Regions from separate parts of the Streptomyces sp. NPDC096040 genome, predicted to be linked through region 1. Evidence: riboswitches for the same ligand, from Rfam matches in the RefSeq annotation. Region 1 holds a riboswitch; each other region holds the start of a gene.
The links. Region 1 has a riboswitch for cyclic di-AMP ahead of ABTY98_RS02770 (C40 family peptidase). Riboswitches for the same ligand answer to the same signal wherever they lie in the genome.

Region 1 (4,479 bases):
TCCTCGCGGATGGACGCCCCCGGGCTCGGCGCGTGGATCATCATGCCGTTGCCCGCGTAGACCCCGACGTGGCTGTCGTTGTCGAAGAAGAAGACCAGGTCACCCGGTTCGATGGCGGACAGGGGCATCGGGGTGCCGGCGAAGGTCTGCTCCTGCGCGCTGCGCGGCAGCGACACCCCTGCGGCCCGCCAGGCGGCCTGGGTCAGGCTGGAGCAGTCGTACGACTCCGGTCCCGTCGCCCCCCAGACACAGGGCCGTCCGATCTGCGCCCGTGCGAACGCCAGCGCCTTCATGGCCTTCCCGGACTCGGCGGCGGAGCCGGGCACGAGGAGAGAACCGGTGTCGGCGACGGCTCCGGGGGCGAAGGTGGCTGCGGTGGTGGCTGGGGGCGTGGTGGGGAGCGGGGCGGTGATCATCGGGGGTGCGGTCGGGATGGGCGCGGTGACTACCGGGGCTGCCGGGGGGAGCGGAGCCGGAGCGGCTGGGGCGGCGGTGGCCATGGTCATGGGGGGCGCGGTCGTCGCTGCGGCGGACGCCATCATCGCCCAGGGAGGGTCCGTCACGGCCGTGGGCGTCGCCGCCGGGGCGGTGGTGTAGGCGGCGGCCGCGGGCTGCGTTCCGGCGGCGTAGGCGCCCATGTCGGCGGCGGGCGCCGCGGGGAAGGCGCCGGTGCCCCAGTCGTCCGACGACATGGCGTATGCGGCGGCGGGATAAGCGGGATAAACGGTCTCCGCGGCGGCCGGGGGCGCGCTGACGTAGGCGGCGGTCGCGGCCGGCATCATGCCCTGGAAGGGGCCGGTGTCCATCGGAGCCGAAGCGGCCGCCGCCGGCATGGCGGGCGCTGCGGTCGGGAAGGCGCCGGTGTTCATGGGGGCCGCGGTCGGGAAGGCGCCCGTGTCGTCCGGCATCGGGAACGTACCCGTGGCGCCGGGCGTCATGACCCGGAAGGAACCGGTGTCGCCCGGGCTCGCGGTCGGTGTGGCACTCGCGTTGGTGGGGGAGACGGCCGGGAAGGTGTCCGTACGGCCCGGGGTCATGATGCGGAAGCCGCCGGTGTCCGCCGGGGACATGGGCCGGCCGGCGCCCGGGGTCATGACCTGGAAGGAGCCGGTGTCCGTCGCGGGCACCACCGGTATGGCACCCGTCTCCGTCACGGTCACCGCCGGGAAGGCGCCCGTACCGGTCAGGGCGTCGGTCCGGAAGGCGCCGGTGTCGCCGTACTGTCCGGGCATGCCGGCGGCGGCCGGCCACTGCTGCGCCGGGATCTGTGCCCCGGGCGTCGGCCAGGGGGACTGCGCGACCGGCGCGGGCTGCGGGACCGGGGCGGGCGCGGGCGGTTCGAGCGCCGCGATCGCGCGCTGTCCGGTGCGCTGGGACAGCAGCTCACGCGCCTTGGCGATCTTCAGCTGGTTCTTGGTCTTGGACGTGCCCGGCGCCTGGCGCTGCGGCGCGGCGACGGCCGGCAGCGCCTTGGGCGCACTCGACGGTCCCGGCGGCAGCGCCGCGGGGGACCCGGCCGTCAGTTCCAGCTTCGGGCGCTCGGTCAGCTCGCGGACGACCTCGATGTCGCTGTTCGCGGCCGGTCCCGCGGTCAGCTCGGGCCGGGACGGGCCGGAGCCCTCCAACTGGCCGAGCAGGTCGGCGGCCATGGCGCTGACTGGCCGCCGCGGGCCGGGCCGCGCGGGCTGCCGGTCGGCGGGCAGCGCCGCCGGGACACTCGGCCCCAGTCGCGAGCGCGCGCTGTCGAACCACTCCCGGGCGATGTTGTCGAGGCCCGGGTCGTCACGCCGGGGCCGCTTGAAGAGCGGGACACCGCGGGACCGCGAGCCCCCGTTCATCGCACGTGTGGCGTTGTAGTTCCCGGTGGCGTTCTCGGCCTGGTCGTAGAGGCTGTCGATCCGCTGTCGAACCTCGTCACGGCTCTCGGGCGCCATGGGGGTCGTGCTCCTTCCGTGCTCCGCCTACCGAGTTAGCTGTCGGGTTCGGGCGGGTCGATCCGGAAGGCATGCCCTACGGCCCTTGCCCCTAAGGGCAGTTGGCCGATTCACCCCAGTGGTTCGGTTGGGTCCCCGGCTCCGGATCGCCCCGTTGGGCACCGGATTCGGCGGAGGCCGCGCGGCCCGACGGGATTCGCCGGGGGGAGCCGAGCGGCTTGCCCGTCAACTTAGCCAACTTGTGTCACTCGTGTGAAGGTTGACGTGCGTAATGTCCGATACGTATTTGTGATGTTCGTCGTAGCGTTCGGGACCAGACCGCCGCCCAAGGGGGCGCTTCCTGTGAGGTCACCGTGAATTCGCGGGACCGTTGAACACGGTGGCGCCACGCTGCGTATGTGACGGGGGATTTCCATGTCCGGCCGACCGACACGCAGGGGAACGACCTTGAGACCCAACAGGCGCAGACGCCCGACCGGCGCACAACGCGCGACCTTCGCAGCGGTCGCGCTGATGCTCGGCGGCGGAGTACTGGTCGCGGTGAACGTCTACGCCTCGGCCACCGAAGGCGGTTCGGACCAGCAGTCCGGGCAGATCGCCACCGGCCAGGTGCTGTCCGCGCCCACCGTGTACTGCCCCGACATCGGCAGCCGGCTGACGGACGTGCCCGACGGGGCCCGGGCCGACGTCGACGGTGAACTCGCGCAGCTGGACCAGCAGATCGCGGCCGCCTACCAGCAGCTCAAGGAGTCCGCCGCGGCGATCCAGCAGAACCCCGGCCTCGCCGACCGGACGATCCTGGATCCGCTGAAGGAGAAGCGGTCCGAATCCCTCCAGCGGATCGCCGACGCCGTCGACCGCGAGGGCGACCGCCGCCCCCAGGGCCTCGACGACCTCGCCGCGTGCACCCTGCGCTCCTCGGACCAGAGCGGCGGGCAGTCAACGGCGCCGCAGGACAGCGCCACGCCGAGCCAGCGCGCCAGCGCCGGCGCCGGTGTCGGCGGCCAGGGTGGCAACGGCCCGGTCGCCGCCGACTACGCCGACATCACCACCGTCCAGCCCAACGTCACGACCCCGGCCGAGCAGCCCGGCGGCTCCACCGGCACCTTCGCCTCCAGCTGCGGTGTCAACGCGAACGGCCTGTTCAATTCGGACAACGTGATCGTCGCGCCCGGTGTCTCCAACGGCGCCCACCACTTCCACGACTACGTCGGCAACCAGTCCAACAACGCCTTCGCCAGCGACGACGACCTCGCGAACGCCGACACGAGCTGCGCGGACCAGGGCGACAAGTCCACGTACTACTGGCCCGTACTGCGGCTGCAGAACGGCAGGCAGGAGCGGGACGCCGAGAAGCCGGGTGGCGGCACCGAGGGCAACGCCGGTCAGATCGTGACGGCGAAGGAGGTCACGCTCACCTTCGAGGGCAACCCGAGCTCCAAGGTCACCGAGATGCCGCGGCTGCTGCGCATCATCACCGGCGACGCCAAGGCCTTCGTCAACGGCCCGGCCAACGCCAACGCCTCCTGGAGCTGCACCGGTTTCGAGGACCGGCAGCTCAAGGACAAGTACCCGCTCTGTCCCTCGGGCAGTGACGTCGTACGCACGTTCAAGTTCCAGAGCTGCTGGGACGGCCGGAACATCGACAGCGCCAACCACCGCACCCACGTGGCGTTCGCCGCGGCCGACGGCAGCTGCCCGGCCGGTTTCCGGGCGATCCCGCAGCTGGTGCAGCGCATCGTCTACGACGTCGACGCGCCGAGCCTCCAGGACGGCGGCCGTACGGTCCCGCTGTTCGCGGTGGACTCGTTCCCCGAGCAGCTGCACAAGCCGGTCACCGACCACGGCGACTTCATCAACGTCTTCGACGAGAGCCTGATGCGGAAGATGGTCGACTGCATCAACTCCGGTCGCACCTGCGGGGCGGGGGCCGACGAGCAGCCGCCGTCGCAGAGCGCCGACCCCGTCCCGTCCGAGTCGGCGAGCCCGGAGAACCCGCCGTCCGACACGGCGAGCCCGGTCACCGAGCCGAGCGACACGGCGGCCCCGGCCGACCCGCCGGCCGAGTCCGAGAGCGCCCAGCCCTCCGAGCCCCCGGCCGAGTCCGAGAGCGCGGAGCCATCCGAGCCCCCGGCCGACCAGCCCGCCACGGGAACCGCCCCCACCGGCAACACCGGTCTGCCGAGGGTCTACACGAGCAGTTCACCCAAGAAGTCGTCGGGCACCACATCGGGTGGCGGTGACATCAGCCGGCCGACCGAGCGGCCCGAAACCCCGACCCCGACCAGCACGGCGAGCGCGGCCGGTGCCGCTCCGGTGGGTCAGGAGACCCCGTCGACCGCACCCCAGACCGAGCCGCAGGCCGTCCAGGGCGATCTCGCCGAGACCGGCGCCCACCTCTGGCCCGCCCTCCTCGGCGGACTGCTGCTGGCCTCCGGGTTCGTGCTGCTGTGGCGCACCCGCTGGACCTCGTCCTGACGGAGACGTACCGCGGCTCATGGCCGGCCTGGTCCAGACGGCACCTCCTGCGCGTTTGCCGTCGGCG
Region 2 (4,479 bases), on a different contig from region 1:
CCGGGCTCCGCGGCGCCGACGACGTGGTCGTCACGGCGACCCTCTCCAAGTCGCTGGGCAGCCAGGGCGGGGCCGTGCTCGGCCCGACCCGGGTGATCGACCATCTGGTGAACGCGGCCCGGACCTTCATCTTCGACACCGGCCTGGCCCCGGCCGCCGCGGGCGCGGCCCTGGCGGCGCTACGGCTGCTGCGCCGCGAGCCGGAACGAGCGGTGCGGGCCCGCGAGGTCGCCGCGGAACTGCACGCACGGCTGACCGCCGCGGGTCTGGAAGCGGTACGTCCGGACGCCGCGGTGGTCTCCGTGCGGGCACCGTCCCCGGAGGGGGCCGTGCGGTGGGCGGCCGACTGCCGTACGGCAGGCCTGGCCGTGGGCTGTTTCCGTCCGCCTTCCGTGCCGGACGGCATCTCACGGCTCAGGCTGACCGCCCGTGCGGACCTCTCCGGGGCCGAGATCGAACGCGCTGTACAGGTGATCGGCGAGACACGACCATGAGTCGGCGTGACACGGCCGGGCCTTGCCCATATGCGGATACGGAGTCGGTTACGGGCTGATCAGCCGGTGAGCGCCGACACGAAGCCCGCCCAGCTCCCGGGGGAGAAGAGCAGCGCGGGTCCGGCCGGATCCTTGGAGTCGCGCACGGCGAGCAGTCCGGTCAGCGGACCGGAGTGCGGCCGTGCCGTCTCCACACAGTTGTTCGCTCCGGTGCTGTAGCTGCTGCGCAGCCACCGCAGTCCGTGCAGATCAGCACTTGAAGGTACGTTCCGAGGCAGTGCAGTCATGGTGCCTCCTTACGCGCCGTCACCTATCCCGGCGATGTAATCCAACGAGTCCTCGGTCGAAAGGGCGTGGATCTGAAGGGTGTTGAAGGCCTCCGCGTACGCCTGGAGGTCTTCTTTCCGTTCGAGGTAGAGGCTACTCGTCAACTGGTCGACAACAACCACATCCAGATCAGAAGTGCTCGGAAATGAGAAGATTACGAAAGGACCGGTGATGCCGATATGGGCTCCGGCCGAGAACGGCAGCACCTGGAGCCGTACCTGGGGCAACCGGGCCGCCTCCACCAGCCGCTCCAGCTGTCTGGCCATCACGCCCGGGCCGCCGACCTCCCGGCGCAGCACCGCCTCGTCAAGGACCGCGCTCAGTTCCAGCGGCGGACGGTTTCGCAGCACGTCCTGCCTGGCCAGACGCACCTTCACCAGGGCGTCCAGCGCCTCGTCGTCGAGCCCGTCCACGGCCGCCCGGGTCACGGCACGCGCGTACTCGGGGGTCTGCAGCAGCCCCGGTACGACCGAGGTCTCCAGCGTGCGCATCGCGCTGGCCTGCGACTCCAGACTGATGAAATCCCGGTAGGTGGGCGGCAGCACCCCGCGATAGGCATGCCACCAGTGGTGCCGCCCGGCGGTGTCCTCCGACCCCGCCAACACCAGCAGCAACTCCCGCAGTTGCCCCTCGACCACGCCGTAGGCGTCGAGGAGTAACCGCACATCGGCCGGTTTCACACCGCTGGCGCCGGTCTCGATCCGGCTCACTTTCGACTGATGCCAGCCCACCAGACGAGCGGCCTCGCCGCTCGTGAGGCCGGCGCCGGTGCGCAGCGTGCGCAGTTCGGCGCCCAGTTTCCGGCGGCGTACCGCGGGACCGTTCTGCATGGGCTACTCCTTACTCCTTCCGAGCCGCCCAAATACGCTCTGAGGTCGCAGAGTTCACCGCATCGAGCGACAGATATATGCATATCTTGGTGGATCGCTCCCCTGACCGCCCTGGTAATGGCAGTCTGACGAAGAAGCACCAGTCCGGGACCGTACTCGAACCATCCGCGCCGTGTCGGGCTCCGGTCCCGTGGGAAAGGGACGACGTCGCCATGGCAGACCACCTGGAAGCATCCGTCACTCTGCCGAGCGATCCCGCCTCGGTCTCCGCGGCCCGCTCCTATGTGCTGGGCACCCTCGCGGAATGGGGGCTGCCACCGGAGACGGAGACCGCGGACACCATCCGCCTCATTGTCTCCGAGCTCGCCACCAACGCGGTGCAGCACACCTTCGGGCAGTCACCCACCTTCACGGTGGACCTCGTCCTCCACCGCGACGAACACCTGCGCATCGGCGTCACGGACAGCCATCCGCGCTTCCCCAAGAGACTCCCCGCCGCGGTGCAGCAGGACAACGGGCGCGGCATGGTCATCATCCGCTGGCTCACCGCGGAGTGCGGCGGCAAGCTCCGGGTGCGCCCCACCCGGGAGGGCGGCAAGACCGTCTTCATCGAGCTGCCCTGGGCAGTACCGGCCGGCACGGTCACCGTGGCCGGCCAGCAGGAACCGTAGCCCTGAGCTCCTGCCGGCCGACTCTCGGCGGGGTCAGCTGACCCGGCCGTACCAGACGCTCCGCGTCCAGATCTTCTGGAGCTTCACCACGTCCCCGGTCTTCGGGGCGTGCCAGATCCTTCCCTTCCCGGCGTAGATGCCGACGTGGTACACGCTGGAACCCGAGTGGAAGAAGACCAGGTCCCCGGCCTTGCGGTTGCCGGCCGAGATGTGACGGGTCTTGTTGTACTGCTGGGCCGCCGTACGCGGGAGCTTCTTGCCCGCTTTCTTGAACGAGTACAGCGTGAGCCCGGAGCAGTCGAACCGGTTCGGCCCGGTGGCGCCCCACCTGTAGGGCGAGCCCTTTTTCGAGGCAGCGATCTGAAGTGCCTTCGTCGCTATCGTGGCGGCCGAGGCGTCGGAGGCGACACCCGGGATCACGATGGAGCCACCCACGGCGGCGATGGTGAGCGCCGAGGCCGTGCCGGCCCGCGCCATCAACGACGGAACACGATTGAGCGCAGTCATGCGCAACCCTTCGTCAGCCGCCTGTGAAGGATGACCTGTCGGATTCGGGCTGGCGAAGTTGCCCGGCCGCGTTGCCGCGGCTTCACCCCAAGGGCTGCTCGGCCCGGTCATGGTGCGACCGTTCCGGCGACCCGTCGTGCTTGGGTCCTCCACTCCTGCCGATCCACTTCCGTCGACCGGTCATCCAGGCGGCGGCAGGACTCGGCGTCCGCCCGGACCGCCCCGCCGTTGTAGCGGGGGCTTGTCGTCGACAGGGATCTTCACTCACGCCTGTCCGAAAATCCCAACGGAATCGGGGATTTGTGGGTTTACTCACCACCCACCCGTTCGGGTGGACAGTGTTGTGTTCGATTATCCGTCAACTGCCCTGCGTAGCCCCGGACCTGCGCCGAAGCCTTCCGCGGGCACCTCCGGGCGCGCACGTCGAGCGACCTCGGCGGTCAGGTAAAACCACGCCAACCTCCGCCGAACGGCGGTAACCCCTTTGGGTCGTTTCGACTCCGGTCCGGTCGGCCGGTGGACGTGTCGCACCGGACTTCCGCGTGCGTCACCGTACGCAGTCGGGCGGGAGTGCGACGCGGGCGGTCCGGCGCTCACCGTCGAGTACCCGCAATGCCCTTGCCAGCGTGTCCCCGTGGAGCTCCGTCTCACCCCGTCGGTGCATCAGGGCCAGTGCGTCGCGCAGCTCGGACGCCGCGCGCACCAGCGCCTGCGCGGCGCGCAGCCCACGATAGGTGTCCTCGTTCTGCGCCGGGTTGATACGGCCCAGCAGATCGACCACGTCCAGGTAACGGTCGATCAACTCGCCCTCGGCGCGGGTCAGCGCGGGCAGCGGCGGAAGCTCCGGTGGCAGCATCGGCCGCTCACCCCGCGTCCGGCAGACCGAGGGAGGTCCTGTGGCTGGGCACGACCCGGTCCACCAGCCCGTACGCCAGCGCCGCTTGCGCGTCCAGGACCAGATCCCGCTCCAGGTCCTGGTGGACTTGGTCCGGCGTGCGCCCGGTGTGCCGGACGAGCATCTCTTCGAGCAGCGCGCGGATCCGGTCCAACTCCGCCGCCTGGATGACCAGATCACTCGGCTGGCCCTGTACCGGTTCCGGCAGCGACGGCTGCTGGAGCACGATGCGCGCACCCGGCAGCACGGACCGCTTGCCGGGTGTGCCCGCCGCGAGCAGCACCGCGGCCGACGCGCCGGCCTGCCCCAGGCAGATCGTCTCCACGTCACAGCCGACGTACTGGACCGTGTCGTAGATCGCGGCCATCGCGCTGAACGAACCGCCCGGAGAGTTGATGTACAGCGAGATGTCCCGCTCAGGCGCCGCGTGCTCCAGGTACATGAACTGCGCCATCACATCGTTGGCCGAGGTCTCGTCGACGGGCGTGCCGAGGAAGACGATCCGCTCCTCCAGCAGCTTCGAGTACGGATCAAGAGTGCGCTGCCCGGCGCTGGTGCGTTCGGTGAACTCGGGCAGGACGTAGCGGGCGGACGGTCGGGTCATGGCGTACCCCTCCTCGCGGCTGAGGCGTCTCAGCGGCCGGACTCTCACTACAAAATGTACAGGACGTACAGATCCTGGCGAGGGCATTGCGTGGGGATTCCGCTCTCGCCGAACAAGATGTGATGTCCGGGGTGCCCCGTAAGCTGGAGTC
Region 3 (4,479 bases), on a different contig from region 1:
AGCAGACCCTCGCCTGGATCGAGAAGTACTTCGGTTCCATCCAGGCACACGACGGCAAGCCCACTCCGCGTGACGGTTCGCTGCCCGACGTCATCGGCGAGCAGCTGCGCGAGGCCGTCGTGGAGGAGGTGCCCGCGCGGGCGTTGATGGCCGCCTACCGGCTCCCGGAGGACGGCACGCGCGCGTCCGACGCGGCGGACCTGGCCCTCACCGTCCTCGGCGGCGGCGAGTCCTCCCGCCTCTACAACCGGCTCGTACGGCGCGACCGTACGGCCGTCGCCGCCGGCTTCGGCCTGCTGCGGCTCGCCGGCGCGCCATCCCTGGGCTGGCTGGACGTGAAGACCTCCGGTGACGTCGAGGTTCCGGTCATCGAGACCGCCATCGACGAAGAGCTCGCCCGGTTCGCCGAGGAGGGCCCCACGCCCGAGGAGATGGAGCGCGCCCAGGCCCAGTTGGAGCGCGAGTGGCTGGACCGGCTGGGCACGGTCGCGGGCCGCGCGGACGAACTGTGCCGGTTCGCCGTCCTGTTCGGCGACCCGCAGCTCGCCCTGACCGCCGTCCAGCGCGTCCTCGCGGTGACCCCGGAAGAGGTCCAGGAGGTCGCCAAGGCCCGTCTGCGGCCCGACAACCGCGCGGTGCTCGTCTACGAGCCCAAGTCCCCGGAGGCGGTCGAGGACGCCGACGTACCCGAGGACCCCGAGGCCGAGGCCACGGTCGAAGCCGCCACCGCCGAGCACGACGACGAGGAGACGGCCAAGTGACCGAGCTCGCCACCATGGACTTCCACCCCCGGCCCCAAGCGGGCGAGGCCCGCCCCTGGGCCTTCCCTGCCCCCGAGCGCGGCACCCTGGACAACGGGCTGACCGTGCTGCGCTGCCACCGCCCCGGCCAGCAGGTCGTCGCCGTGGAGGTGCTCCTGGACGCACCCCTGGACGCCGAGCCGGCCGGCCTGGACGGCGTCGCCACCATCATGGCGCGCGCCTTCTCCGAGGGCACCGACAAGCACTCCGCCGAGGAGTACGCCGCCGAGCTGGAGCGCGCCGGCGCCACCCTCGACGCACACGCCGACCACCCCGGTGTCCGGCTCAGCCTGGAGGTCCCGTCCTCCCGCCTGGGCAAGGGGCTCGGACTGCTCTCCGACGCGCTCAGGGCGCCGGCCTTCGCCGACAGCGAGGTCGAGCGGCTGGTCCGCAACCGCCTCGACGAGATCCCGCACGAGCTGGCCAACCCCAGCCGCCGGGCCGCCAAGGAGCTCTACAAGGAGCTGTTCCCGTCGACCGCGCGGATGTCCCGTCCGCGCCAGGGCACCGAGGACACCGTCGAGAAGATCGACGCGGCCTCCGTACGCGCCTTCTACGACCGGCATGTACGGCCCGCCACCGCCACGGTGGTCGTCGTCGGCGACCTGACCGGCATCGACCTGGACGAGCTGCTGGGCGAGACCCTGGGCGCCTGGCGCGGCTCCACCGCCCAGCCCCGGCCCGTTCCCCCGGTGTCCGCCGACGACACCGGCCGTGTCGTCATCGTGGACCGCCCCGGAGCCGTCCAGACGCAGCTGCTCATCGGCCGCGTCGGCCCCGACCGGCACGACCGCGTCTGGCCCGCCCAGGTGCTCGGTACGTACTGCCTGGGCGGCACCCTCACCTCCCGCCTGGACCGCGTCCTGCGCGAGGAGAAGGGCTACACCTACGGCGTCCGCGCCTTCGGGCAGGTCCTGCGGTCCGCCCCCGACGGCAGCGGCGCCTCGATGCTCGCCGTCAGCGGCTCCGTGGACACCCCGAACACCGGCCCGGCGCTCCAGGACCTGTGGACGGTGCTGCGCACCCTCGCCGCCGAGGGCCTCACGGACGCCGAGCGTGACGTCGCCGTGCAGAACCTGGTCGGCGTGGCGCCGCTCAAGTACGAGACGGCGGCGGCCGTCGCCGGCACCCTGGCCGACCAGGTCGAGCAGCATCTGCCCGACGACTTCCAGGCCACGCTCTACCGGCAACTGGCCGCCACCGGCACTGTGGAGGCCACCGCGGCGGTCGTGAACGCCTTCCCGGTGGACCACCTGGTGACCGTTCTCGTCGGCGACGCGGCGCAGATCAAGGAGCCCGTGGAGGCCCTCGGTATCGGCGAAGTCACGGTCGTCGCCGCGGAGTAGGCAGAGCGAAGCAAGCAGCGCGGCCGGACGAGCGGCACGCGCGCGTGCAGCGGCCCTGGTGACTGTCGCGTCACCAGGGCCGCCCAATGTCCGAATTGGGGCGGAGGTTGCCTGTCTGCCCTGTGGGATACGCGACAAAAACCGTGATCCGTTTGGGCATTGTGAGGACGTCCTCGTAGGTTCTTCCGGGCTGTCCGTCAGGCAGTGCGCCGCGCCCGCGGCACCGGACAGCCATCGCCGAGTCCCCGTACGGCGCGAGCCAGGGGAGCCGGGGACCCATGCAGTCCCTGGGGTGAATCGGGCGCCCACGCGAGCCGCGAGGGGGCCCGTAGGAGACCTTCCTGCTCCGAACCCGTCAGCTAACCCGGTAGGCGAGAGGGAAGGAAAGGACCAGCCTCTACATGGCGTTCATGTGCGCCTCCGGGAAGCACCGTCGTCCCGGCCGGGTGAAGCGCACCACCGCGCAGGCCGCCGGCATCGCGGCCCTCACCGCCACGGGTGTCATCGGCACCGTCTCGGCCGCCCCGGCGCTCGCCGCCGAGAACTCCGTCGAGCAGACCGGCCTCACCCCGGTCATCACGGTCAGCGACTCCGTCGCCGACCAGATCGACGCCCAGGCCGCCGCGCAGAAGGCCGCCGCCGAGCGCAAGGCGGCCGAGGAGGCCGCGCGCAAGAAGGCTGCGGAGAAGGTCAAGAAGGAGCGCGAGGCCAAGGTGCGCGCCGCGCGGGAGGCCGAGCGCAAGCGCCTCAACGCCTTCGTCGCGCCGATCTCCGACTCGTACGTCTCCACCGGCTACAAGACCGGCGGCTCCCTGTGGTCCTCCGGCGCCCACACCGGCATCGACTTCCACGCAGCCAGCGGCACGGTGGTGCACGCCGTCGGCACCGGCACGGTCGTGACCACCGGCTGGGGCGGAGCGTACGGCAACCAGATCGTCATCAAGATGGCCGACGGCATGTACACCCAGTACGGCCACCTGTCGTCCATCGGCGTCACGGTGGGCCAGAAGGTCACCCCCGGCCAGCAGATCGGCCTCTCCGGCGCGACTGGCAACGCGACCGGCCCCCACCTCCACTTCGAGGCCCGCACGACCCCCGAGTACGGCTCGGACGTCGACCCGGTCGCCTACCTCCGCAAGCACGGCCTGAACGTCTGACCCGACCACGGCGATGACCATGTGACGTCACCTGGCGAGAGCCCCGAAGCCCCGGCCCCCGGAGTCGGGGCTTTCGTCGTTTTCGTGACTCCGGTGTCCAAAAAATATGCATGGATTCCGGGCCGCCGTCGGAAATTCCCGCTCATTGCAATAGAGTCACGGAACGGACGTCACTCGGCGGCGTTTCACGGGGATTAAGGCGGAGGTCGGACATGCGGATTCCGGCGCACTCGGTATGCACAGCGATCCGGGACGACATCGTCGCGGGTGTCTACGAGCGCGGCAGCCGGCTCACCGAGGAACTCCTGGCCCGTCGCTACGGCGTCTCGCGCGTCCCCGTCCGCGAGGCCCTGCGCACCCTGGAGGCCGAGGGCTTCGTGGTGACGCGTCGGCACGCGGGTGCGTGCGTCGCGGAACCGACCGAGCAGGAGGCCGCCGACCTGCTGGAGATGCGCCTGCTCCTGGAGCCGCTCGGCGCCTCCCGCGCCGCCCAGCGCCGCACCGAGGCCCACCTCAAGGTGCTGCGCGGACTCGTCAGGCTGGGCCAGGAACGGGCCCGCAGGGGCGGCAGCGAGGACCTGCGCTCCCTGGGTGGTTGGTTCCACGAGACGCTCGCCCAGGCCACCGGCAGCCACGCCCTGACCTCGACACTCACCCAGCTGCGCCACAAGATCGCCTGGATGTACGCCGTCGACGCACCCGTCAACCCCGTGGAGTCCTGGGCCGAGCACGGTGCCATCGTGGACGCGGTGACGCGCGGCGACGGCGAGCGCGCGCGGGCGATCACCGCGCTGCACACCGAGCGGTCCACGATCTCCCACCGGCTGCGCTTTTCCGGCGGCACGGACCGGGTGAACGGTGTGAGGACTTCGCAACATCCCGTAAACGTGTCGGGCCTGCGGCATTAACACGGGCGCCGTATACAAAGGGGTGTTATTCGGTGGAGCAGTATTTCCGTTGCCCTTCAGTGGCCTCCGTCGCCCCTATTTCGCGCGCGCCCGGAATTTCCGATGGCGCGCTATCGGTGTGCCCGGCGGATAATTAACTATGCCCGGCGCAAAGTCCGGCCACGCATGAATGGCGGCCGTTCATAAAGACCCGCTATGGGAGAAGTCACGGGGTGGAAACGGCGAGGCCGCGCCGCCCCCCCGGGGGGCCGCCCGCCGCCGGGCTTGG

Region 2: another riboswitch for cyclic di-AMP. It lies ahead of ABTY98_RS19725 (C40 family peptidase); the one in region 1 lies ahead of ABTY98_RS02770 (C40 family peptidase).
Region 3: another riboswitch for cyclic di-AMP. It lies ahead of ABTY98_RS31375 (M23 family metallopeptidase); the one in region 1 lies ahead of ABTY98_RS02770 (C40 family peptidase).

The regions. Positions count from the first base shown of each region.
Region 1 covers NZ_JBEOTA010000002.1:200,165-204,643, reverse strand. The annotation lists gene ABTY98_RS02770 (C40 family peptidase) at 1-1,934, opposite strand, end outside; cyclic di-AMP (ydaO/yuaA leader) riboswitch at 1,943-2,117, opposite strand; gene ABTY98_RS02765 (DUF1996 domain-containing protein) at 2,448-4,412, shown strand.
Region 2 covers NZ_JBEOTA010000013.1:158,183-162,661, forward strand. The annotation lists gene ABTY98_RS19705 (8-amino-7-oxononanoate synthase) at 1-494, shown strand, start outside; gene ABTY98_RS19710 (DUF397 domain-containing protein) at 554-781, opposite strand; gene ABTY98_RS19715 (helix-turn-helix domain-containing protein) at 791-1,651, opposite strand; gene ABTY98_RS19720 (ATP-binding protein) at 1,864-2,322, shown strand; gene ABTY98_RS19725 (C40 family peptidase) at 2,356-2,829, opposite strand; cyclic di-AMP (ydaO/yuaA leader) riboswitch at 2,833-3,014, opposite strand; gene ABTY98_RS19730 (hypothetical protein) at 3,377-3,685, opposite strand; gene ABTY98_RS19735 (ATP-dependent Clp protease proteolytic subunit) at 3,693-4,328, opposite strand.
Region 3 covers NZ_JBEOTA010000027.1:15-4,493, reverse strand. The annotation lists gene ABTY98_RS31385 (M16 family metallopeptidase) at 1-761, shown strand, start outside; gene ABTY98_RS31380 (M16 family metallopeptidase) at 758-2,146, shown strand; cyclic di-AMP (ydaO/yuaA leader) riboswitch at 2,372-2,535, shown strand; gene ABTY98_RS31375 (M23 family metallopeptidase) at 2,548-3,303, shown strand; gene ABTY98_RS31370 (GntR family transcriptional regulator) at 3,516-4,211, shown strand.